DNA from 3 places in the Pseudoduganella sp. RAF19 genome. Region 3 is predicted to be linked to each of the others. Evidence: predicted binding sites of a transcription regulator. Region 3 holds the regulator's gene; each other region holds the start of a gene.
The links. Region 3 encodes HrcA, which represses chaperone genes, less so after heat shock. Its sites were predicted from a motif close to TTAGCACTCNNNNNNNNNGAGTGCTAA; they were not measured.
Positions count from the first base shown of each region.

Region 1: groES (co-chaperone GroES) is a predicted target of HrcA. The motif match lies at 4,276-4,302, and genes of this name have one in related genera.
Region 2: rpoH (RNA polymerase sigma factor RpoH) is a predicted target of HrcA. The motif match lies at 1,463-1,489, and genes of this name have one in related genera.

Region 1 is NZ_JBFREF010000003.1:109,654-117,518, reverse strand. Features, by position in the region: gene AB4Z19_RS08410 (efflux RND transporter periplasmic adaptor subunit) at 1-869, opposite strand, end outside; gene AB4Z19_RS08405 (helix-turn-helix domain-containing protein) at 984-1,877, opposite strand; gene AB4Z19_RS08400 (EVE domain-containing protein) at 1,944-2,402, opposite strand; RNA gene ssrS (6S RNA) at 2,469-2,649, opposite strand; gene AB4Z19_RS08390 (cell division protein ZapA) at 2,701-3,012, opposite strand; gene AB4Z19_RS08385 (hypothetical protein) at 3,009-3,230, opposite strand; gene AB4Z19_RS08380 (FxDxF family PEP-CTERM protein) at 3,553-4,083, shown strand; gene groES (co-chaperone GroES) at 4,356-4,646, shown strand; gene groL (chaperonin GroEL) at 4,683-6,329, shown strand; gene AB4Z19_RS08365 (hypothetical protein) at 6,411-6,851, opposite strand; gene AB4Z19_RS08360 (DUF642 domain-containing protein) at 7,004-7,615, shown strand; gene AB4Z19_RS08355 (hypothetical protein) at 7,715-7,865, shown strand, end outside.
Region 2 is NZ_JBFREF010000005.1:134,492-142,356, reverse strand. Features, by position in the region: gene AB4Z19_RS13930 (cell division ATP-binding protein FtsE) at 1-408, shown strand, start outside; gene ftsX (permease-like cell division protein FtsX) at 405-1,319, shown strand; gene rpoH (RNA polymerase sigma factor RpoH) at 1,536-2,447, shown strand; gene AB4Z19_RS13915 (PEP-CTERM sorting domain-containing protein) at 2,668-3,219, shown strand; gene AB4Z19_RS13910 (hypothetical protein) at 3,401-3,838, shown strand; gene ggt (gamma-glutamyltransferase) at 3,845-5,608, shown strand; gene AB4Z19_RS13900 (TonB-dependent siderophore receptor) at 5,699-7,819, shown strand; gene AB4Z19_RS13895 (antibiotic biosynthesis monooxygenase family protein) at 7,816-7,865, opposite strand, start outside.
Region 3 is NZ_JBFREF010000004.1:157,217-165,081, reverse strand. Features, by position in the region: gene AB4Z19_RS11955 (hypothetical protein) at 1-222, shown strand, start outside; gene AB4Z19_RS11950 (VOC family protein) at 298-663, shown strand; gene map (type I methionyl aminopeptidase) at 722-1,510, shown strand; gene AB4Z19_RS11940 (barstar family protein) at 1,564-1,881, opposite strand; gene AB4Z19_RS11935 (ExbD/TolR family protein) at 1,884-2,306, opposite strand; gene AB4Z19_RS11930 (MotA/TolQ/ExbB proton channel family protein) at 2,308-2,976, opposite strand; gene dapB (4-hydroxy-tetrahydrodipicolinate reductase) at 2,976-3,785, opposite strand; gene AB4Z19_RS11920 (outer membrane protein assembly factor BamE) at 3,795-4,361, opposite strand; gene fur (ferric iron uptake transcriptional regulator) at 4,440-4,868, shown strand; gene hrcA (heat-inducible transcriptional repressor HrcA) at 4,932-5,948, opposite strand; gene AB4Z19_RS11905 (HAD family hydrolase) at 5,977-6,675, opposite strand; gene AB4Z19_RS11900 (metallophosphoesterase) at 6,748-7,865, shown strand, end outside.

The sequences.
Region 1 (7,865 bases), on a different contig from region 3:
GCGGTCAGCGGCAGACGAATGGCTGCTTCGCCTTCCACGTCGGACAGATTGAGCGTGGCGGTCATGCCCAGGCGCAGATTGTCGTCCGGTTCGAGAATGGTGGCGCGCGCGATGTAGGTGCGGGTGACGCTGTCGGTATCGGGCGCCAGTTCACGCAGGCGCGCGGCGTAGACCTTGTCCGGCTTGGTCCATGCGGTGACCTGCATTGCGCGGCCCGGCTTCAGTTCGGCCACGCGCGACTCGGGCACGCTGACCACGATCTCGCGTTCACCTGCTTCCGAGATGGCGAGTACGGCCTGGCTCACGCCCACCGTCTGCCCTGCTTCGGCATAGATCGCCGTGACCACGCCGGCGCGTTCCGCGCGCAACTCGGTGTAGCCGCGCTGGTTGGCGGCCATCGCGCGCTGCGCGGTGGCGGAGCGCAGCTGCGCGCTGGACTGACGCACCAGCATGCGGTTCTGGTCCAGCTCCGCCTGCGAGATGAACTTCTTGCGGAACAGTTCTTCGGCACGCGTGAGATCAGCACTGTCTTTCGCGAGACGGCTTTCGGCGGAGTCGGCTTGCGCGCTGTAGGCCGCGAGATTGAGGGCCGCGTCCTGGGGATCGAGGCGCATCAGCACCTGGCCGGCCGCCACCTTATCGCCCACGTCGACCAGGCGTTCGGTGATCTTGCCACCGACACGGAAGCCGGCCTTGTGTTCATGCCGTGCGCGGATCTCGCCGGAATAGGCGGCGCCCACGGTGCCCTTGCTATGGCTGACGGTGGCAACCCATACCGGGCGCACGTCTTCGTATTGCTCTGGTTCGCGGTGGTGGCAGGCGCTGAGGAGGATTGCGGCCGCCAGTCCCGTTGTGATGCTGGTCTTCATGCGTATCTCCGTTCGGTGTGCAGCCTGCACGAAATGGCAGGCTGCGAACGGGATACTAAAGAAGGGAGGCAGATGCTTTCTTGTACTAACCCGACATTCGCGCTTGTCGAATTTTCACAATGGACTATCGATTACCAGTTGGCGGTCGGCCCCGGTGTAGCGCAGCAGGCGCCCGGCAAGGTCTTCTTCCTCGCCGTGGATCGACTTGATCAGCGCGCTGGGCGTCATGTTCGCCATCTCGGCAAAGTCGCGCACCATATGGGCCTGGTCATAGTAGCCCGCTTCATGCGCGACCTCGGTCAGCCGGCCGCGCCCCGGCGGATTGCGCATGATGGTGGTCATGGCGAATGCATGCCGCATCAGGCGCCGTGTATCGCGCAGGGACACGCCATACGAGGCGAGGAAGCGGCGTTCGAACTGCCGCAACGACAAGTTTGTGTATTCGGCCAGTATCTCGGCTGGCTCGCTCAGTGTCGACACCGGCAGACATAAGGGCGCTACGCGGTTCTGGCTCTCCAGCTGCATGCGCGCCAGCAGCCACTCGCCGATAGCATTGATCCATTGCGCTGCCGTGCAGCCCGCGCGCACGGCGTCCGTCAGCTGATGCACGGCGCCGGGATCGATCAGGAACTCAAGCGGAATGGTGCGGTTGGCCAGCTCGCTGACCGGCGTATCCAGCACGCGCCCCATACGGCCTACGCGCATCACCGACACCACCAGGCTGGTGCCGGGCATCCATTCCAGCCGGATCGGCCGCAGGTTCGGGCCGCGCACAAAGGCTTCCGTCACCAGCAGGCCGTCCGGTCCGCCCAGCCGCACGCCGCCGCTGACGATCACGCACATCGAAGGGAAAGCAATGGAGGGCAAGAGCACCGGGCCGCTGGCGCCGACTTCCACATGCAGATAGCGCAGCAGCGACAGCAGCCGCGCTGGCGCGGCGTACAGGCGGCGCTGGGGAGCGCTGCATTCCGCTATCTTGCGGAGCATTTGATCGTTATCGGCATCCATGCCCTTCTCCGGGGACGCCTCAATGATGCGCTTCCCCGGCCATACTGGCAATGCCCGGGGCTGGGCCTACTTCAGCAGGGACATCAGCGTCTTCCACTGGCCTGCAGTGACGGGCGTGATCGACAGGCGGCTACCTTTCTGCAGCACGACCATGTCTTCCAGCGCAGGGATGGTGCGCAGTTCGGCCAGCGACAGCAGGCGCGTTTTGCGCACGCCTTTCACGTCAACAGAAATCCAGCGCGGCGTTTCCTTGGTCGCCTTCTCGTCGAAGTAGTGGCTCTTCTTGTCGAACTGCGTAGCGTCGGGATAAGGCCAGCTCACCACTTCCGCAATGCCTGCAATGCCCGGCTCGGGACAGGACGAGTGATAGAACAGCACACCATCGCCGACCTGCATCGCATCGCGCATGAAGTTGCGCGCCTGGTAGTTGCGTACACCGAACCAGGGAACCGTCTTGTCCGGTGCGGCCATCACATCATCGATGCTTACTTCATCGGGTTCGGACTTCATCAGCCAATACTGCATGCGACTCCTCCAGACGTAAAAAAACGGTTGCGCGTCTTGCGACGCATGCAACCGCTTCATATGGAATAAGGCCCCGCCTGTGCCGTTATGCCGGCATCCCGAACCTTACGGTTCAAGGTGGTTGCAGTTAGTTCAACTTCGGGTTCATCGGACTAGCGACGCTCACGCCCGTCAAACAAATTCCCGCAACCGATGCATGTAAATGGTTCAAGGAATATATGGCAAATCTCGAACACCGCAGGGTGACACGAAGTTTACTCCTCCACGCCTTTTCGCGAAAGGCCTTTTGGACAATAAATCAGAAGAGATTTTCTTGCGGCGTCAGTGCGTTGTCGAGGACAGTTTGCATGGCGCGCATCTTCTCCTGCACTTCCAGCATCGACATTTGCGACAGCGGGCCCTGTCCAGTTTTCGCGCTGAGGAATTCACCGGCCATGCTCAGTGCCGCCATCACCGCGATACGGTCATTGCCCTTCACTTTGCCGGCGTCGCGGATGGCGCTCATTTTTTTGTCGAGCAGTTTCGACGCTTCGCGCAGTGCTCCTTCTTCGCCTTCTTTACACGCCAGCTTGTAGGTCTGGCCCATGATGGTCACATCAACCTGGATCATTGTGCATCCTCTTGTGCGGGCGCAGGTGCGCCAGGGATTTTTTCAAGCAGTGCAGCGACGCGTTCGTGTGCTTCACGCAGGCGGCGATTGAAATCGATGTTCTCCGAAATCAAAACAGCGTTGGCCTGACGCAGATGGGCATTTTCCCGGCGCAGTGCCTGGGTCAATTCCGCCAACTGGTCGATTTTGTCGGAAAGGTCTTGGAAGTCTGAAATCATCTCGCAACTATAGGGCCGCACGATAAGGCGGTCAACCCGTTTGTAACTGTGTGAATTGCAGGTGAGTACTCGCCAGCGGTAAGAATTTCTTGCCTCTCCGTAGGCACTCTCCTACACGCCTATCCCAGCCGTTTCACGCTCTGCCGTTAAGTCCCTGATTTTGCATGAATGACATGGTTGAATATTTCACAAATTCAACCCGAATTTCCTATTGGAGAGTTGTAAGCGCTTGTTAATAAACAGTTTTTAAGAAATGTATGTTTGATACCGTGACGGCTCCTTAAGCGGCCCCAACCGTAGCAAATCAACTAGGAGCAAAGGCATGACTTATCTGAAGCAAATTGCAGCAGCACTGGCGCTCACCGGCGCCACCCTGGCGGCCCACGCGGCCGATATCAGCCTGTCCCCCGCGCCGATCGACCTGACGGATGGCGTAGGCCTGGCCAGCCGTCTGATCACCGGCAACAACTCGGGCAATACCTTTGCCGATCAGTACACGTTCAGCCTGTCCGGCGTTTCCAACGTACTGGCCGACGTGTATTCCTTCAGCGGCAACGCCAAGAACGGCCTGGATATCACCGGTTTCTCGCTGTTCAACGCCGCCGGCACCCTGGTCAGCTCCGGCAACCAGCTTTCCACCGGTCAGACTGACCAGTGGGTGCTGGACCTGGGCAAACTGGCGGCCGACAACTATTACCTGCAGGTCAGCGGCAGCGCGCTGTCCAAGTCGGCAGGCAGCTACACCACCAACCTGAGCGTATCCGCTGTGCCAGAGCCTGCCACCTACGGCATGCTGCTGGGCGGCCTGGCCGTGCTTGGCCTGGCCACCGCTCGCCGTCGCAAACAGCAGTAAACCCAGGGCATAAACCGGGTGCCTGCCACGACCTGGCAGGCACCTGCTCCTCGCCTCTGGTTCAAAAAAGGACGCCGCCTCCGCTGCAGCAAAAAGCATGGGCCCGCCTAGGAGCGGAGCCGGTGTCCTGTCTCGTCTTGACCTTCCGCAAACAAATTCTCTTGAAAAGCCCCAAGGCCGTCCATATAATTGTTGGCACTCGTTAGCCGAGAGTGCTAACAGCTGATTTACTTGCACAACTAGCAATTACCAACTGAATAAAGGAGTTTTGTATGAACCTTCGCCCATTGCACGATCGCGTCATCGTCAAACGTCTGGACCAGGAAACCAAAACTGCGTCCGGTCTGATCATTCCTGATGCCGCTGCTGAAAAGCCGGACCAGGGTGAAGTGCTGGCTGTGGGCAACGGCAAAGTGGCTGATAACGGTACTGTCCGCGCTCTGGAAGTCAAAGTCGGCGACCGTATTCTGTTCGGCAAATATTCCGGCCAGGCCGTCAAAGTTGACGGTCAAGAGCTGCTGGTGATGCGCGAAGAAGACATCCTGGCCGTCATCAATAAGTAATCGGCCTTTCAATCCAGAATTCAGGAGAAATCAAACATGGCAGCTAAAGAAGTTATTTTCGGCGATTCCGCACGTTCCAAAATGGTAGAAGGCGTGAACATCCTCGCCAACGCCGTTAAAGTCACCCTGGGCCCGAAAGGCCGCAACGTGGTGCTGGAGCGCTCCTTCGGCGCCCCGACCGTCACCAAGGACGGCGTCTCGGTCGCGAAAGAGATCGAGCTGAAAGACAAGCTGATGAACATGGGCGCGCAGATGGTCAAGGAAGTCGCGTCCAAGACCTCCGACAACGCCGGTGACGGCACCACCACTGCAACCGTGCTGGCACAAGCCATCGTGCGCGAAGGCATGAAGTACGTTGCAGCCGGCATGAACCCAATGGACCTGAAGCGCGGCATCGACAAGGCAGTTGCTGCCACCGTTGAGCAGCTGAAGTCCATGGCCAAGCCAACCACCACCTCCAAGGAAATCGCCCAGGTTGGCGCGATCTCCGCCAACTCCGAGTCCTCGATCGGCGAGCGTATCGCTGAAGCGATGGAAAAAGTGGGCAAGGAAGGCGTCATCACCGTGGAAGACGGCAAGTCCCTGCACGACGAGCTGGACATCGTGGAAGGTATGCAGTTCGACCGCGGCTACCTGTCCCCGTACTTCATCAACAACCCGGAAAAGCAAGTTGCCGTGCTGGAGAACCCATTCGTTCTGCTGTGCGACAAGAAGATCACCAACATCCGCGACCTGCTGCCGGTACTGGAGCAAGTAGCGAAAGCCGGCCGTCCACTGCTGATCATCGCTGAAGACATCGAAGGCGAAGCGCTGGCGACCCTGGTGGTGAACAACATCCGCGGCATCCTGAAGACCTGCGCAGTGAAAGCTCCTGGCTTCGGCGACCGCCGCAAGGCCATGCTGGAAGACATCGCTGTCCTGACCGGCGGCCAGGTCGTGGCTGAAGAAGTCGGCCTGACCCTGGAAAAAGCTACCCTGGCAGAACTGGGCCAGGCCAAGCGCATCGAAGTGGGCAAGGAAAACACCATCGTCATCGACGGCGCCGGTGAAGCCTCCAACATCGAAGCCCGCGTGAAAATGATCCGCGTGCAGATCGAAGAAGCGACCTCCGACTACGACCGCGAAAAACTGCAAGAGCGCGTGGCCAAGCTGGCTGGTGGTGTTGCCGTGATCAAGGTTGGCGCAGCCACCGAAGTCGAAATGAAAGAGAAGAAGGCCCGCGTTGAAGACGCCCTGCACGCAACCCGCGCTGCTGTGGAAGAAGGCATTGTTCCTGGCGGCGGCGTAGCCCTGCTGCGTGCACGTGCTTCCCTGAACGTGAAAGGCGACAACGCCGACCAGGACGCAGGCATCAAGATCGTTCTGCGCGCCATGGAAGAGCCACTGCGCATGATCGTTACCAACGCCGGCGAAGAAGCCTCGGTGGTGGTGAACGCCGTGCTGGCAGGTTCCGGCAACTACGGCTACAACGCGGCCAACGGCACCTACGGCGACATGGTCGAAATGGGCGTTCTGGACCCAGCCAAAGTGACCCGCTCTGCCCTGCAGAACGCGGCCTCCATCGCTGGCCTGATGCTGACCACCGACTGCATGGTTGCTGAAATCGTGGAAGACAAACCGGCCGGCGGTATGGGCGGTATGGGTGGCATGGGCGGTATGGGCGGCATGGACGGCATGATGTAAATCATCGCCAGCTCACGCTGACAAAAGCCTGCAAGGTTCGCCTTGCAGGCTTTTTTTATTCGGGGTCAGATCTCCGAATTTTTAGTAGTCGAATTTGTTGCTGCGGGCGTTCTTGCTGAACTTGCGGGGAGGAGGGTCTTCTTCGGCTTTGCGGACGGCGGCGCGTTCAGCGCGGCGTTCTTCGGCGGCTTCGCGGGCTTGCTGGGCGCGCGCGTATTGATCGTCGAGGCGCTGCTGCACGCGCAGCTGCTCGGTGATGTCCTGGTAGCGCATGCTGCCCTGGATCAGCGCCACAAACCACGCCAGCGCCACCGCCCACAACATCCAGTGAAATCCGCTTTGCCATGCGCCGTAAGCGATGTCGATGAAGTCGAACAGCGGGCGCGCCTGTGCCAGCGCGCTCTGCCCGACGAACGCCAGGCATGCCGCCATCAAGCCCATGATGACCGTGCCCGTCAAATGGCGTTTGGCATCTTTGGCCTGAAGGTCAAGCTCGGCTTGGGCGTCTGAAACGGTATGCATCGGTGCGGCGAAAACGGCAGAAACGGCGGGAAGCATAATTCTCTCATCAATTTTTCCTAAAAGAAAGAATATGTGTCAAGCGGAATCTTCTTTCGCAACAGAGTTGATAGTGATACAATCTTGCTGTCTATTTGGAAACTATTGAAAACTAAATGAAACTTTCTGCCCTTACCGTCGCCGCTGCTGCCCTGCTGGCCAGCGCTTCCGCTAACGCCACCGTGATCCAGCTGGTCAAGAACGGCAGCTTCGAAGCCAATGCGGTCGGCAATGGCAGCTGGACCACGCTGTCCAGTATGAACAACTGGACCGTTGGCCAGAACGGTGTCGAAGTGCGCAACAATGTGTCCGGCGCCGCCTCCAACGGTTCGATGTACGTCGAGCTGGACACCAGCGCCAACAGCTGGATCAGCCAGAGCTTCAACACCATGGCGGACTACTCGTACACCGTGTCCTTCGACTACTCGCCGCGCGAATACACCAGCTGGAGCACCAACGCGATTGAAGTGCTGTGGGCTGGCCAGTCCGTTGGCGTCTTCAGCGGTAATAGCAGCACGGCCGGTAATCACTGGCAGCACATCGCCTTGCAGCTGCAGGGCTTCGGCCCGTCCACCGAACTGCAATTCCGCGCAGTGGGCACCTCGGACAGCGTCGGCGGCTCGCTCGATAACGTCTCCGTGAGCACCACCGTGCCGGAACCAGGCACCCTGGCCAGCGTGGTACTGGGCCTCGGCCTGCTCGGCTTCACCCTGCGCCGCAAAGCCTGATCGCTCTGTGCCCCACGCAAAGCCTGCCCCGTGCAGGCTTTTTTATTGCCTGTAGCTCCTTAGTTGCACAATTGCTATTTCGATGGCAGGATCTCGCACATGCGAAAAATACTTCTGGCACTTCTTCTCATCACTACCTCAACTGCCGCAAGTGCTTGCAGTTGTCCTAGCTTATCCCTTGAGGAACAGGTCAATGAAGCTGATGTCGTCTACCTGGCAACTGCTGTCGAAGCGAAGTTCAAGAAAAGCG
Region 2 (7,865 bases), on a different contig from region 3:
TTTCAGGAACAGCGCCTGCTGAACGACCGCTCCGTGCTGGCCAATGTGATGATGCCCCTGCTGGTGACGGGCTCGCCGAAAGCCGCCGCCGAGCAGCGTGCCCGCGCCGCCCTCGATAAAGTGGGACTGGGCGAGCGCGCCGATGCCGATCCGCTGGCCTTGTCCGGCGGCGAACAGCAGCGCGTCTCGATCGCGCGCGCCATCGTGAACCGTCCGCAAATCATCCTGGCCGACGAGCCCACCGCCAATCTCGACCGCGCCAGCGCCAACAAGGTGCTGGACGCTCTGCGCGCCTTCCACTCGGTCGGCGTGACTTGCCTGATTTCCACCCACGACGAGCAGGTGCTGGACAGCGCCGCGCGTGTGATTCATCTGGAACGCGGCGAACTGATGAAGGAGGCCGCATGAGCGCCTTCTTCCGCCAGCACGCCTTCGCGCTCGGCGGCGCCCTAGTGCACCTGCGCCGCGCGCCGGGCTCTTTCCTGTTCAATATCCTGGTGGTGGCAATCGCCCTGGCTCTGCCCTTCATGGGCGTGACCCTGCTGGAAAACGTGCGCCCCATGTCCGAGCAAATGGCGGTCGAGCCCGAGCTCAGCGTGTTCATGAAGCAGGACACGCCGCGCGAGCAGTCAGCCGGCATTGCGGGCAATCTGCGTGCGATCAGCAAGGACGCCAGGATCGTCTTCGTGCCGCGTGAAAAAGCGCTGGAACAGCTGCATGCGAAGAGCGGGCTGTCCGACGTGCTCAACACACTGGGTGAAAACCCGCTGCCGGACAGCTACATCGTCAAGCTCAACGCCTACAAGAGCGCGGCCGAAAGCGCCCAGATCGATGCCATCGCCGACCAGATGCGCGCTCTGCCGGGTGTGGAATCGGTGCAGGTCGACTCCGCCTGGGTCAAGCGTCTGGCCGCCCTGCTGGGCATCCTGCGTCTGGCCCTGCTGCTGCTGGCTGCAACCCTGGGCACGGTGGTGATTGCGGTGGTATTCAACACGATTCGCCTGCAAGTGCTGACCCAGCGTGAAGAGATTCTGGTGTCCAAACTGATCGGCGCGACCGACAGCTTCATCCACCGCCCCTTCTATTACACGGGTGCTCTGCTCGGCCTGTGCGCGGGCGGGGTGGCGCTGGGGGCAGTGGCGCTGGCCCTGCGCCCGCTGAATACGGCAATTGCTGAATTTGCAAGGTTGTATGCCAGCGAATTCCAGCTGGTCCCGCTCGATCCCGTGTCCATGACCGCCCTGCTGGCCCTGTCAGCGATGCTGGGCCTGGTTGGCGCCTCGCTGTCCGTGCAGCGCCATTTGTCCCGCCTGAATTAAGTCCCTGCCGGGAGCGCGCGCCGCTCCCGGTGTCACAAGTGCGTTCTCGCACAGAGCCCATCCCCTTCCAGGTCTATCCTGCCTTTTATGGAGGAGCCTTTCCTCATAGCAGTATTGCTATCGCAATCATAGATTTTCCATGATTGGCACTCATCGAAGGAGAGTGCTAATATATGTTCAACCAGCAAGGCTTCAATTAAGTAAGAGTTAAGTTCCATGAGGCATGCTGTGACTATGAAAGATTCCCTTCGAAGCGAGGATAGAACTATGACCACGATGTCCGTACAAAACGCGTTGGTTCCACTTGGCAACATTGACGCCTATATTTCGGCAGTCAATCGCCTGCCTATGCTCTCGCACGAGGAAGAAGTACAACTGGGCCGTGACCTGAAGAACAAGAATGATCTGAAGGCTGCGGAGAAGCTCGTTATGTCTCACCTGCGACTGGTGGTGTCGATCGCGCGCGGTTACCTGGGCTATGGCCTGCCGCACGCCGACCTCATCCAGGAAGGCAATATCGGGCTGATGAAAGCCGTCAAACGCTTCGATCCGGACCAGGGTGTGCGCCTCGTGTCCTACGCCATGCACTGGATCAAGGCGGAGATGCATGAATACATTCTGAAGAACTGGCGCCTGGTGAAAGTGGCTACCACCAAAGCCCAGCGCAAGCTGTTCTTCAACCTGCGCAGCCACAAGCAAGGCCTGGACGCCATGTCGCCCGACCAGATCGACCAGCTGGCGAAAGCCCTGGACGTGAAGCGCGAAGACGTGATTGAAATGGAAACCCGCCTGAGCGGCCGCGATATTGCCCTGGAATCGCCAAGCGACGAGGAAGACGACAAGTTCTCCCCGATCGCCTACCTGTCTTCCGACAATACCGAGCCAACCAAGGTGCTGGAAGCCGAACAGGTGACCCGTCTGCAATCCGAGGGTCTGGAAACTGCCCTGTCCAAGCTGGACGCCCGCTCTCGCCGTATCGTGGAAGCGCGCTGGCTGGCCAACGACGACGGTTCGGGCGCCACCCTGCATACGCTGGCGGAAGAGTTCGGCGTGTCGGCCGAGCGTATCCGCCAGATCGAAGCGGCCGCGCTGAAGAAGATGAAGACTGCCCTGGCGGCCTACATCTAAGTTTTCGCTGATTTCCGGAAGGCGCCGTGCCGTAAGGCCCGGCGCTTTTTTTATTTTCTAAACAATATTGAACGCGGGTTACTATTTCGACTTACTAACTGTCGATATTTTTTACACCATGGTTTTCCAGAAATTTATAAGTCCTTGATGCAACACGCATTTCTCCGATGGCATGGCACTTGCTTGATGTAAAGCGAAGTCAATCACCCGGAGAAATACCATGATCAAACAAACCGCTCTCGCACTGGTCTGCGCCGCAGCCACCGGACTTGCGTCCGCAGCCCCACTTCTGCTGACCGATAATCTGTCAATTGCTGCTCACTGGAATAACGACAACGCGAACCCAGCCATGCGCGCCGCTGACCTGAACGGTTTGTCCACCCTCCAGGTCGACGCCGGCATCAATGGCGGCACGTTCGACTTCCTGTTCCCCCAGCCGGGCGGCAACCAGGATGGCACCCTGTACTATTTCTACCTGGACGGCACCCTGCTGACCCAGTCCAACGCTGCGGCGCCTGCTGGCTACACCAATTGGTACGACGACGTGGTGTTTACCGGCGGCGTGCACACCCTGGCGCTGAAAGTGACCACCCCAAACAAAAACGGCGGCAATTTCTCCATCCTGACCGACCTGCAAACCCCGGCTGCACCGCAAGGTCCGGGCGCAGGCGGTGGTGGCGCACCATCCCAGGAAGTGCCAGAGCCAGCTTCCCTGGCCCTGCTGGGCGCCGGCCTGCTTGGCCTGAGCGGTCTGCGCCGCCGCAAAGCATAACCACAACAAAAACAACAAAAACTGGCGCCCCTCCGTGGGCGCTTTTTTTTACCCCTACTTTAAGTTCCCTTATGCAATATCGAGTAACTGTCGGAAATCTTTACACCCGGGTCTGACTCATCAGTGCGCCGGCCTGGGTGGCACTTTGCTAAGATGAAAGCATGCCTTCAGGGAGGACATCATGAAACTGAGAGTCATTGGCACCTGCTTTGCGGGTTTATCCCTGGTCATTGCCGCCGCCTGCAGCGCGCCACCGGCCGGCACCGCGTCCCATCCCGCCCCCCGCACCAGCGAGAGTTATGTGCTGACGCAGGGCGAAACCGTCACACTGGCGCCATCCACCACACTCAAGCTCGAACGCATCAACGACAGCCGCTGCAAGACTGGCGCCGTGTGCGTGTGGGCCGGCTACATCAGCTACAGCTTCGTGCTGAACGATAAAAAAGGCAGCAGCAACTTCGTGCTGGCCGACGACATGCCGGGCGCCGCCAAAACCCTCACGCGCAACGGCCTGACCTTTACGCTGCAAGGGCTGGAACCGGCCGAACCGCCGGCTTTGAAAGCTCCGCCGCCAAATTATCGGGTAAGCTTGCGTGTAAATATTGCACAACCGATATAGTTGCCCATGAGCCCACAACGACGCGCCAGCACCCTCGTCTTCTCCATCATCCTTTCGCTGGCGCTCGTTGAGCCCGCCTCTGCCAAAAGCCCTATGGCGACCGGCACCGGCGGCGCCGTCGCGACAATCAGCGAGCAGGCATCGCAGTCCGCGCTGGCCATTCTGAACAAGGGCGGCAATGCGGTGGACGCCGCAGTCGCGGCGGCAGCTACGCTGGGCGTGACCGATCCCTTCAGCTGCGGCGTTGGCGGCGGTGGCTTCATGGTCATCTACCTGGCCAAAGAAAAACGCGTGATTACCATTGACCACCGCGAAGTGGCCCCCGCCTCGTTTGAGCCGACCGCGTTCGTGGACGCCAACGGCAAGCCCATCGATTTCGAAACAGCGGTGGCCAGCGGCATGGCGGTCGGCGTACCGGGCACCGTGCGCGGCTGGCATGAAGCACTGGACCGCTACGGCAGCATGTCCTTCAAGCAGGTGTTGGCGCCGGCAATCAAGGTCGCTTCGGATGGCTTCCGCGTGAATGCCAACTTCAGCCATCTGGTGCAGGGCAACGAGCAGAAATTCAGCTTATACCCTGCCACGGCCGCGCTCTATCTGCGCAACGGCAAGGCTATCCCAGCCGGCACCCTGCTACGCAATCCGGATCTGGCGAAGACTTACCAGCTGCTGTCCACTGGCGGCGTGAAAGCCTTCTATCACGGCAAGCTGGCGCAGGCGATTGTCGACGCGGTGAACGCGCCGCCGGTGGCTGCCGGCGTTTCCGTCCGCTCCGGCAAGATGACGCTGGCCGACCTGTCCAACTACGAAGCCCGGCTGCGCCAGCCTGTGCGCAGCACTTATCGCGGCTACGAACTGTACGGCATGCCCCTGCCCAGCAGCGGCGGCGTGACCATCGCCGAGGCGCTGAACATCCTTGAAGGCTATGAATTCAAGGGCATGCCGCGCGATCAGGCCGAGCACATCTACATGGAAGCGTCGCGCCTCGCCTTCGCCGACCGCAATGCTTATCTGGCCGATCCCGAGTACGTGGAAGCGCCTGTGGCGGGCCTGCTGAACAAGGACTATGCCGCCAGGCGCCGCGGGCTGATCAATCTGCAGCACGCCATGCCGCATGCTGAGGCGGGCGATCCCTATGTCTTCCAGCACGACCCCAGCGTGCCACTGCGCCCAGCCGCCGCGGCGCGCATGCTGCCGGAGAGCGCCCACACCACGCATCTGACCGTATCGGACAAGGACGGCAATATCGTCGCCTACACCTTCACCATCGAATCGTGGGGCGGCAGCGGCATCACCGTGCCGGGCTACGGCTTCCTGCTCAACAACGAAATGACCGACTTCGACTTCACGGGGCCGGCGCCGAACGTACCGGAAGCGGGCAAACGTCCACGCTCCAGCATGGCGCCGACAATCGTCTTCCGCAATGGCAAGCCGGCGTTCACGGTTGGCAGTCCGGGCGGCTCGACCATCATCACCACCGTGCTGCAAACCATCTTCAACTACCTCGACCTCGGCATGCGCATGGACGAGGCGCTCAACGCGCCGCGCATTTCCGAGCGCAACGGCGACAGCACCGACATCGAACCTGGCTTCACCGGCACCGCCCAGGCCCGCGCGCTGGAACGCTTCGGCCAGCGCTGGTCGGCGACACCGGAAGAAATCGGCGCAGCCAACGCCATCGTCTTCAACCAGGATGGCACAGTCACCGCCGTCAGCGAAGCCCACCGTCACGGCGCCGGCGCCGCGCTCGTCCAACACCCCGCCCACTAAAACCTGGGGTCTGACCCCAAGGTGGACATTTTTTGCGTCGCGCTATAGAATGCGAATCATTCTCATTTGCATTCTATAAAAAGGAAGAAAATGCTGCTGCCTGTTCCCGCCTCCCGACTTCGTCCATTTGCTCTTGCCGCCGCGCTGGTTTGCGGAGGCGCTGCCTGGGCTGATGCGCCTGCTGATGAAGCCGCGCCTGAGCCTGTCATGCAAACCGTCGTGGTCAAGGGTGAGGCGGAATCGCCGGACAGCTATACCACCCGCCGCAGCGCCTCTTCCGCCCACCTCGACCTGAGCCTGCGCGAAACGCCGCAATCCGTGTCCGTCGTGACTGCCGCCCGCATCGAAGACTTCCGCCTCGACGCCGTCAACGATGTCCTCGCCAGCACCACCGGCGTCACCGTCGAGCGCGTGGAAACCGACCGCACCTACTACACCGCGCGCGGCTTCGACATCGTCAATTTCCAGTATGACGGCGTCGGCATTCCCTTTGTCTTCGGTAACGTGACCGGCGATCTGGATACCGCCCTCTATGACCGCATCGACATCGTCCGCGGCGCCAATGGCCTGATGTCCGCCACCGGCAATCCCTCCGCCACGGTGAACTTCATCCGTAAGCGCCCGACCGCCGCTTTTCAGGCTTCTGCGAGCGCTACCTTGGGCAGCTGGGGCCAGCATCGCGTGCAAGGCGACATTTCCGGCGCGCTGAATGAAGCCGGCACATTGAACGGACGCGTGGTCGCCTCCTACCAGGAAGGCGACTCTTACCTGGACCGCTTCTCCAACGACCGCAAAGTCTTCTACGGCGTGCTGGAAGCGAAGCTGTCGCGCGACACCACGCTGACCGGCGGCTTCACCAGCCAGGACGCGAAAACGCGCGGCGGCCTGTGGGGCGCGCTGCCGCTCTACTACACCGACGGCTCGCCCACCAATTACGACGTCGGCACCAGCACCGCCACCGACTGGGCACGCAACCGCACGCGGAACAAGCGCAGCTTCCTTGAATTCGAGCATCACTTCGAGAACGGCTGGCGTGCACAGGCCACGCTGTCGCGCGCGACCACCAACACCAACTCCAAACTGTTCTACGTCTATGGCCAGCCCGACCGCGCGACGGAACTGGGCCTGTTCTCCTACCCTTCGCTGTATGACGCATCCAACAAGCAAACGCTGTTCGACGTGTCAGCCACGGGCCAGTTCCAGCTGTTTGGCCGCACGCATGATCTGAGCTTCGGCGGTTCCTGGTCCAAGTCTACGCTGGACGATATCTCGCACTACGGCCAGGGCATCGGCGCGGCGCTGCCGCCGCTGACCACCTGGCAAGGCATCTATCCCGAGCCTACCTTCGACGCCGCCATCGACGGCAGCTCGTATGAAGACAAACGCAAAACCGCTTTCGCCGCCGCACGCTGGGATCTGGCCGATAATCTGAAGCTGCTTACCGGCGTTTCCTTCGCCACCGTGGACAGCTCCGGCCTGTCGTATGGCGTCAGCAAATACCGCTCGGCCACCAAGACCACGCCTTACGTGGGTCTGGTCTACGACATCAACCAGGCCTTGTCGGCCTATGCCAGCTACACCGGCATCTTCAACCCACAAAGCGAAACCGACGCAGCCGGCCAGCCTCTGGCGCCAGTTGAAGGCCGCACCGTGGAAGTGGGCCTGAAAGGCGAATGGTTCGACCGCAAGCTGAACGCTTCCGGTGCACTGTTCAAAACGAAGCAGGACAACACCGCTGAACAGGCAGGCTATGTCGGCCCGAAAGCCTTCTACCGCGGCGTCAACGCGGAATCGAAAGGCGTGGAGTTTGATCTGTCCGGCGAACTGGCGCGCGGCTTGCAGGCTACCGCTGGCTTCACCGTGCTGACGGTGGAAGGCGATGACGGCAAGGCCGTACGCACCTTTATTCCGCGCCGCCTGCTGCGTACTTCGCTGACCTACCAGCTGCCTGCCGTGCCGCAGTTGAAGCTGGGCGCAACCGCGAACTGGCAGGACAAGACCTGGCGCGATGAGGCGGACGGCGTCACCATCCGTCAAAGCAGCTATGCAACGGTGGGCCTGATGGCGCGCTACGACATCGATAAACACTTCAGCGTGTCGGCCAACGTGAACAACCTCACGGACCGCAAATACCTGACTTCCCTGTACTGGAGCCAGGCTTACTACGCAGCGCCGCGCAATGCATCCGTGACGCTGAGCTGGAAGTATTAACCGTTCCGCGCGCGGCTATCGGCAGGAGCCTGCTCACGCTCGTTCA
Region 3 (7,865 bases):
GCCACCACTGCCACTGCCACCGCCGCACCTGCACCTGCACCTGCAGCGGCAGCCGCACCTACTCCCACGCCAGCGTCAGTGCCGCCGCACCGCCTGCCGCGAATCCCGCCCATTCCGAGCCAGGCCCGCATCCAGGCCAGACAAGGCCAGTCGCTCTGGTGGCCTGGGGGTCCCGAGCGGCGGACGAGCGCGCGGCGGCTGGAAGACTCCTTTCTGGATTGAGTTTCCATTTTTCCAATCGCAACCGTGAACGCCGTGGCAAGATGCGGGCATTCGATAACAAAGGAGGAGAACCACATGATCAAAGGCCTGCGCACTGCGCTCTACCCAACGCCCGACCTGGCGGCCGGCAAAGCCTGGTATGCCAAGGTATTCGGCAAGGAACCCTACTTCGACCAGCCGTTCTACGTCGGCTTCGAAATCGGCGGCTTCGAGCTGGGACTGGTGCCGGACGGCACGCCGGGCAAGGCCGGCTCCCAGGTCTACTGGGGCGTCGACAACATCGAAAAAGAAGTCGAGCGCGTGCTTGCACTGGGAGCAAGCACTCACTCTTCAATCCAGGACGTGGGCGAAGGCATCAAGGTCGCCGAGCTGGCCGACCCGTTCGGCAACGTCCTCGGCCTGATCGAAAATCCCCACTTCGACCCGTCCAAAGTAGCCTGAGCCGCCGCTGGGGCGCTTGTGATACCATGCGCCCCTTCCCCCTCACTCGGCTCCCACCATGCGCAAGCGCGACAACAAATCCATCCTGATCAAAACGCCCGACCAGGTCGAATCCGCGCGCGTGGCCGGCCAGCTTGCGGCCGATGTGCTGACCATGATCGGCCCCTACGTCAAGCCGGGCGTGAGCACCGAATACCTGGACAAGATCTGCCACGACTACATCACCCAGGTGCAGCAAGTGATTCCGGCGAATGTCGGCTATGCCGGCTTCACCAAGACCATCTGCACCTCGGTCAATGAAGTGATCTGCCACGGCATCCCCAGCGCCAAGAAAGTCCTGAAGGACGGCGACATCATCAATATTGACGTGGCAGTGATCAAGGATGGCTGGTTTGGCGACACCAGCCGCATGTACTACGTGGGCAATCCGTCGAAGGCCGCGAAAAAGCTGGTGGATGTGACGTATGACGCCATGTGGGCCGGCATCCGCGCCGTGAAGCCGGGCGCCACGTTGGGCGATGTGGGGCATGCCATTCAAAAGCTGGCCGAAGCGGCCGGCTTCAGCGTGGTGCGCGATTACTGCGGCCATGGCATCGGCATGGTGTACCACGAAGATCCGCAGGTGCTGCACTACGGCCGTCCCGGCCAGGGCATGGAGCTGAAGCCGGGCATGGTGTTCACCATCGAGCCCATGATCAACGCCGGTAAGCACCAGACGCGCGCCTTGCCCGACGGCTGGACCGTGGTGACCGCCGACCGTTCGCTGTCGGCTCAGTGGGAGCATATGGTTACCGTCACCGACACCGGCTTCGACGTCCTGACGCTCGCCCCCGGCGAAAACCCCTGAGGCAAAGGCGGGCGGCAGGCACGTCGTGCCTGCCACCAGTTTCCGCCGTGGGTTTAGCGCAAGGTCAGCTTGAGCGCCGGCTTCTCGCCATAATCCTCATAGCGCTCATTGATGCCGCCCACGCAATAAGTGACTTCCTCGATCAGCTCAGCCGGCACCTTGGCCGCGTCAGTGATGACAATCTCCAGCACCTCGTTCGGCTTGAGCCGGAACTTCGTCATATTCTCTTCATCGCGCAGATAGGACAGGCAGTCCACCCAGGCGTCGATGGTATTCGCGTAAAACTCGGGAAAGCCGAAAGCCTCGCGGCTGGCGGCATGGAAAGCGTCGGCGCCGGCAATGGCCGCGCCGTTCAAGGTGGCAGTCGCCATGATTATTTGTCCTTCTTGGGGTCGGTGACGAAGCCGATTTTCGTCAGGCCGCTGCTCTGCGCGGCCGCCATCACCTGCGCCACCACTTCGTAGCGCGTGTCCTTGTCGGCGCGCAGCTGCAGCTCGGGCTGCGGCTGTTTCGCGGCGGCGGCGGCCAGCCGCTCTTCCAGCTCGCCCGGCTTGAGCGCCTCGTTGTTCCAGAATACCGCGCCGGAAGCATCGATCGCCACCGCCAGCGTGTCCGGCTGCTGCTCGGAAGCCTGGGCCTGCGCCTTGGGCAGATCCAGCTTCACGGCATTGGTGAACATGGGCGCGCTCATGATGAAGATCACCAGCAGCACCAGCATCACGTCGACCATGGGCGTGACGTTGATGTCCGCCATGGACTCCTTCTGCCGGTGATGATTGAAGGCGCCGAAAGCCATCTCACACTCCCGCGCCGTCGCGCGTCAGGTAGGCATGCAGATCGTGGGCAAACGCATCCAGCTCGCTCAGCGTGAGGCGGTTGACGCGGTTAAAACCGTTATAGGCCAGCACGGCGGGAATTGCCACCAGCAGACCGACGCCGGTCATGATCAGGGCCTCGCCCACCGGGCCGGCCACTTTGTCCAGCTGCACCGTGCCCGCGGTCGACACCGCCGCCAGCGCGTGATAGATGCCCCACACGGTGCCCATCAGGCCGACGAAAGGCGCGGTGGAGGCAATCGACGCCAGCAAGGTCAGCCCGCTTTCCAGCCGCGTGGTCGAGGCGTGGATGGCATCGCGCAGCACGCGCGTCAGCTGCTCGCCGCGCCCCATCTCGCCGGCCAGCGAGCTGCGGCCCATCATCTTCACGCCATCCGCGCCGGCCGTGGCCAGCGCCGCGTAAATGCCTTCCGGATCGCCCGATGTCACGCTGGCCACGCCGTCCTGCAAGGTCGGCGCATCCCAGAACGCCTGCACCACGCCCTTGCTGCGGCGCACGCGCCAGGATTGCCAGCCCTTGCCGAGAATGAAGTACCAGCTCAGCACCGACATCAGCAGCAGCAGATAGGACACCGCATGCCCGACCGCGTCGGCGCGTTCCCAGTAGCTCTCGAAGCTGAAGTGCTCCATCAGCCGTTCAGGCCCAGCACGTCGTACATATCGAACAGGCCGGTGCTCTTGTCCGCCAGGAAGCGCGCCGCGCGCAGCGAGCCGTTGGCGTAATGCTGGCGCGAGGACGATTTGTGGCTGATCTCGATGCGCTCGCCTTCGGTGGCAAACATCACGGTATGGTCGCCGATGATGTCGCCGCCGCGCACGGTGGCAAAACCGATCGAGGACGGATCGCGCGGCCCGGTCACGCCTTCGCGCGCGAACACGCCGACCTGCTTCAGGTCGCGCCCCAGCGCATCGGCAATCACCTCGCCCATCTTCAGCGCGGTGCCGGACGGCGCATCGACCTTGTGGCGGTGATGCGCCTCGATGATTTCGATGTCGTAGCCGGTAGCGAACTGCTTGGCCGCGAATTCCAGCAGCTTCAGGGTCACGTTCACGCCCACGCTCATATTCGGCGCGAACACGATGGCGGTCTTCTCGGCCGCCTTGCGGATGGCTGCCTTGCCCGCCTCATCGAAGCCGGTGGTGCCGATCACCAGCTTGACGCCGTGCTCGGCGCAGTAAGCCAGGTGTTCCAGCGTGCCTTCCGGACGGGTGAAGTCGATCAGCACCTGGGCATTCTTCAAGCCTTCGGCCAAGTCGCCCGCCACCGTCACGCCGGAGGGCTGGCCGGTGAAGGCCGCCGCGTCCTGGCCGATATTGGCGCCGCCCGGACGGTCCAGGGCACCGGCCAGGGTGCAGTCCGGATCGGCCTGCACCGCCTCGACCAGCATGCGGCCCATGCGCCCGCCGGCGCCGGCAATTGCGATATTCAGAGTCGTCATGAATGATCCTTACTTGGCCGCGCCGGATTCCTGACCGGCCGGCAGCGGCGCACGCGCCGGCGATGCCTGCTGCTTGTCGGCGGCTGCCTCGGACTTCTTGAATTCCTTGATCGGACCGGCAATGCGCGAAATGTATTCCTGCTCGGTCGGCAGATTGCCGCCTTCGAAGCGCTCCACCTTGCCATCCTTGTCGAAGAACACCACCACCGCGCTGGTGGTCAGCTCGCCGCTGCCCTTGGCTAGGCGGAAGGGGTAATCCCAGCGGTCGGCGTGGAAGGCATCGGCCATCAGCGGCGTGCCGAGCAGGAACTTCACCTGGTCCTTGGTCATGCCCACCTTCAGCTGGGCCATCATTTCCTGCGACACGAAGTTACCCTGCTGGATATCCGGACGGTAAGGCGAGAAGAACCACATGAACTTCTGCAGCTGGGTGATGGTGGTGGTCTGGGCGCCCTGGGACGCTACCACCGGCGCTGGCGCCGGTGCCTTGCTGGCGCAGCCGGCCAGGGCCAGAGCCGCCAGCGGGGCCAGGCATTTCACTAACAAATGGGACGGCAGAGCCGGGGTAACGCGCATAGATGACCTCAAATCCGATTGAGCAGAAGTGCCAAAACGCTATATCATAAAGCACTCCAGCCACATACGATACCAAACATGAGTAACAGCCCCACCGACCTGAAGGCGTCCGGCCTGAAGGCCACCCTGCCGCGCCTGAAGATTCTTGACATTTTCCAGAGCAGCCCAGTGCGTCACCTGACTGCGGAAGACGTCTATAAACAGCTGCTGGCCGAGAATATGGACGTGGGCCTGGCCACCGTGTACCGCGTGCTGACCCAGTTCGAGCAGGCCGGCCTGCTGAACCGCAACCACTTCGAGAGCGGCAAGGCGATTTTCGAACTGAACGAAGGCTCGCACCACGACCACCTGGTGTGCCTGGACTGCGGCCGCGTGGAAGAATTCGTGGACGAGGAAATCGAGAAGCGCCAGCAAGCCATCGCCGCCGAGCGCGGCTTCAAGATCGCCGAACACGCCCTGGCGCTGTACGGCAACTGCACCAAGACCAACTGCCCGCACAAGCATTAAAACCCGAGGCGTAAAGCGGGTGGCAGCCACGTCGTGGCTGCCACCGGGTTCAAGCCGCGGGTTTCAATGCTGGCTCAGGGCATTCGACAGCAGGCGCGATGTAATATCGACAATCGGAATCACCCGCTCGTAGGCCATGCGGGTCGGGCCGATCACTCCCAGGGTACCCACAATCTTGCCGTTCGCCTCGTACGGCGCGGTCACCACGCTCATTTCATCCATCGGCACCAGGTGCGATTCGCCGCCGATGAAGATCTGCACGCCGGACGCCTTGGACGACACGTCCAGCAGCTGGATCAGGCCGGTCTTCTGCTCGAACAGGTCGAACATCTGGCGCAGCGAGCTCATATTCGACGACAGGTCGGCCACCGACAGCAGATTGCGCTCGCCGGCGATCACCATGTCCTCGGTATTCTCGGCCATGGCTTCGCTGCCCGCTTCCACGGCGGCCTGCATCAGGCGCCCCATATCGTCGCGCAGCTGGCGCACCTCGCCCTGCAGGCGGCCGCGCACCTCGTCGAAGGACAGGCCGGAATAATGCTGGTTGATGAAATTGGCCGACTGCTGCAGCTGGGCCGGAGAATAATCCACGTCGGTCAGCAGCATGCGGTTCTGCACATCGCCATTGGGTGACACGATCACCAGCAAGATTCGCTTCTCGCCCAGGCGTAAAAACTCCACCTGCTGGAACACCGACTCATGGCGCGGCGTCAGCACCACGCCCGCGAACTGGGTCAGCGAGGACAGCATCTGCGCCGCGTTGGCAATCAGCTTCTGCGGCGGCTGGGCGGTCGCGCGCAGGCGCGCCTCGACTGCGCTCTCATCGATGTGCTGCACGGTCAGCAGGGTGTCGACAAAGATGCGGTAGCCGCGCGGCGTGGGAATGCGTCCGGCCGAAGTGTGCGGGCTGGCCACATAGCCCAGCTCCTCCAGGTCCGCCATGATGTTGCGGATGGTGGCCGGCGACAGCTCCAGTCCGGAAATCTTGGACAGCGCGCGCGAGCCGACGGGCTGGCCGTCGGCGATATAGCGCTCGACCAGGGCTTTGAGCAGGGTTTGGGCACGGTTATCGAGTTGCATAGCTCTTCATGAAGCGGTGATTGCCCATCTATTCTGCCAACTGTTCTTCCAGCCATGCAAGAAGTTCCTCAAAACTGGAGCAAATTGCATCAGGCTGGACACCGGCCGCCAGATGGGCATCGCTGCCGGTCCGGTTCAGCCAGACCGCGCGCAGGCCGGCGCGCTGGGCGCCTTCCACATCCAGTTTCAGGTCGTCGCCGACATACACCGCCTCCGAGGGCAGCACGCCCAGGGTAGTGCAGGCGGCGCGGAAAATGCCGGGATCGGGCTTGGCCTTGCCGAAATCGGCGGCCGCCAGCGATACCTTGAAATGGTGGGCGAGGCCGATGACTTCAAGATCCGCGTTGCCATTGCTGATGGTTCCCAGCAACACCTGCTGTTTCAGCTTGAGCAAGCCGGGCAAGACGTCGTCATAAGGCTTGACCGCATTGCGCGCGGCGAAGAAATGGCGCATGGCGCCATCGACGTTGGTGGCGTCCTCGCCGGCGTGGGCGAACACCTCGTTCAGGCTGGCACGCCGCAAGGCGCCCAGATCGACGTGCAGTTCCGGCCGCGCGGCCAGCAACTCCATGCGGTGCAGGCGCAGCTGCTCGATGCTGAAATTTTTCGTCACGCCCGGCGCGTGCTCGCTCAGCCAGGCGTGCAAGGTCAGCTCCGCTTCGGCGATCACCGGCGCGATCGGCCACAGGGTGTCATCCAGATCGAAAAGTATGGCTTTCGGCTTCATGCCAGCATTGTCCCACATCGCGAAGACGCGGCCGTGGTAGATTAACGGGCTTATTGCACTGGAGTTAAGTTGATGTCTATCCTGTCACGCGCGCCCTGGGCGCTGGCCGCCGCCGTGCTGGCGGGCTGCGCTACGCAAAGCCCGGCACCGGCGCCGCTATCCGCTTCGCTGTCCGCGTATGTCGTGCTGGGCGAGCAAGGTGCGGCCGTGGCGCGCGTGGTGACGGAAGCGGCAAGCTGCCCGCCGCTGACCGTCGACGGCCAGGCGCTGCCGATGCAGCTGCGCGCGCCGGCCGAAACCATCGCGCTGCGGCCGACCAGCTCGGCGCCGGCCGATTCGGTGCCCAGCCGCTTCCCGGTGCTGACTTGCGAAGCGGCCTTGCCGGCAAATGCGCGCAGCGCCAGCGTCGGCGGCCAGACGCTGCCGCTGCCACGCGCCGAAGCACAGCGCATCGTGGTGATCGGCGACACCGGCTGCCGCCTGAAAAAGTCCGACAACAACTACCAGGCCTGCAACGATGCGCAAGCGACGCCGTTTGCCACCATTGCCGCCGCCGCGGCGAAGTGGCAGCCCGACCTGGTGATCCACGTCGGCGACTACCACTACCGCGAGAATCCCTGCCCCGAAGGCAACGCCGGCTGCGCCGGTTCGCCCTGGGGTTATGGCTGGGACGCCTGGCGCGAAGACTTCTTCCGTCCCGCCGCGCCGCTGCTGGCGGCAGCGCCCTGGGTCATGGTGCGCGGCAATCACGAAACCTGCACCCGCGCCGGACAAGGCTGGTGGCGCTTCCTCGATCCGCGTCCGCTGCAGCCAGGCCGCGACTGCAATGCCGCCGCCGATGATCTGAGCGGCAACTACAGCGATCCCTACGCCGTGCCGATCGGCGGCGCCAGCCAGTTGCTGGTGCTGGATACCACCGCCACCAGCTGGCGCGGCATCAAGCCCGGCCAGCCCGGCTGGGACCAGTACCGCGACACCTACCGCAAGCTGGAGCAGCTGTCGCAGCAGGCGCGCTGGAACCTGGGCCTGAATCATCAGCCGATGCTGGGCTTCGGCGCCGACATCGACAAGAAAAGCAAGCAGCGCTTCCTGGAGCTGGGCGACCTCGGCCTGCAGCAAACCTTCGGCTCGCTGAATCCCCTGCTGCTGCCCGACAGCGTACAAGCCATGCTGTCCGGCCACGTGCACCT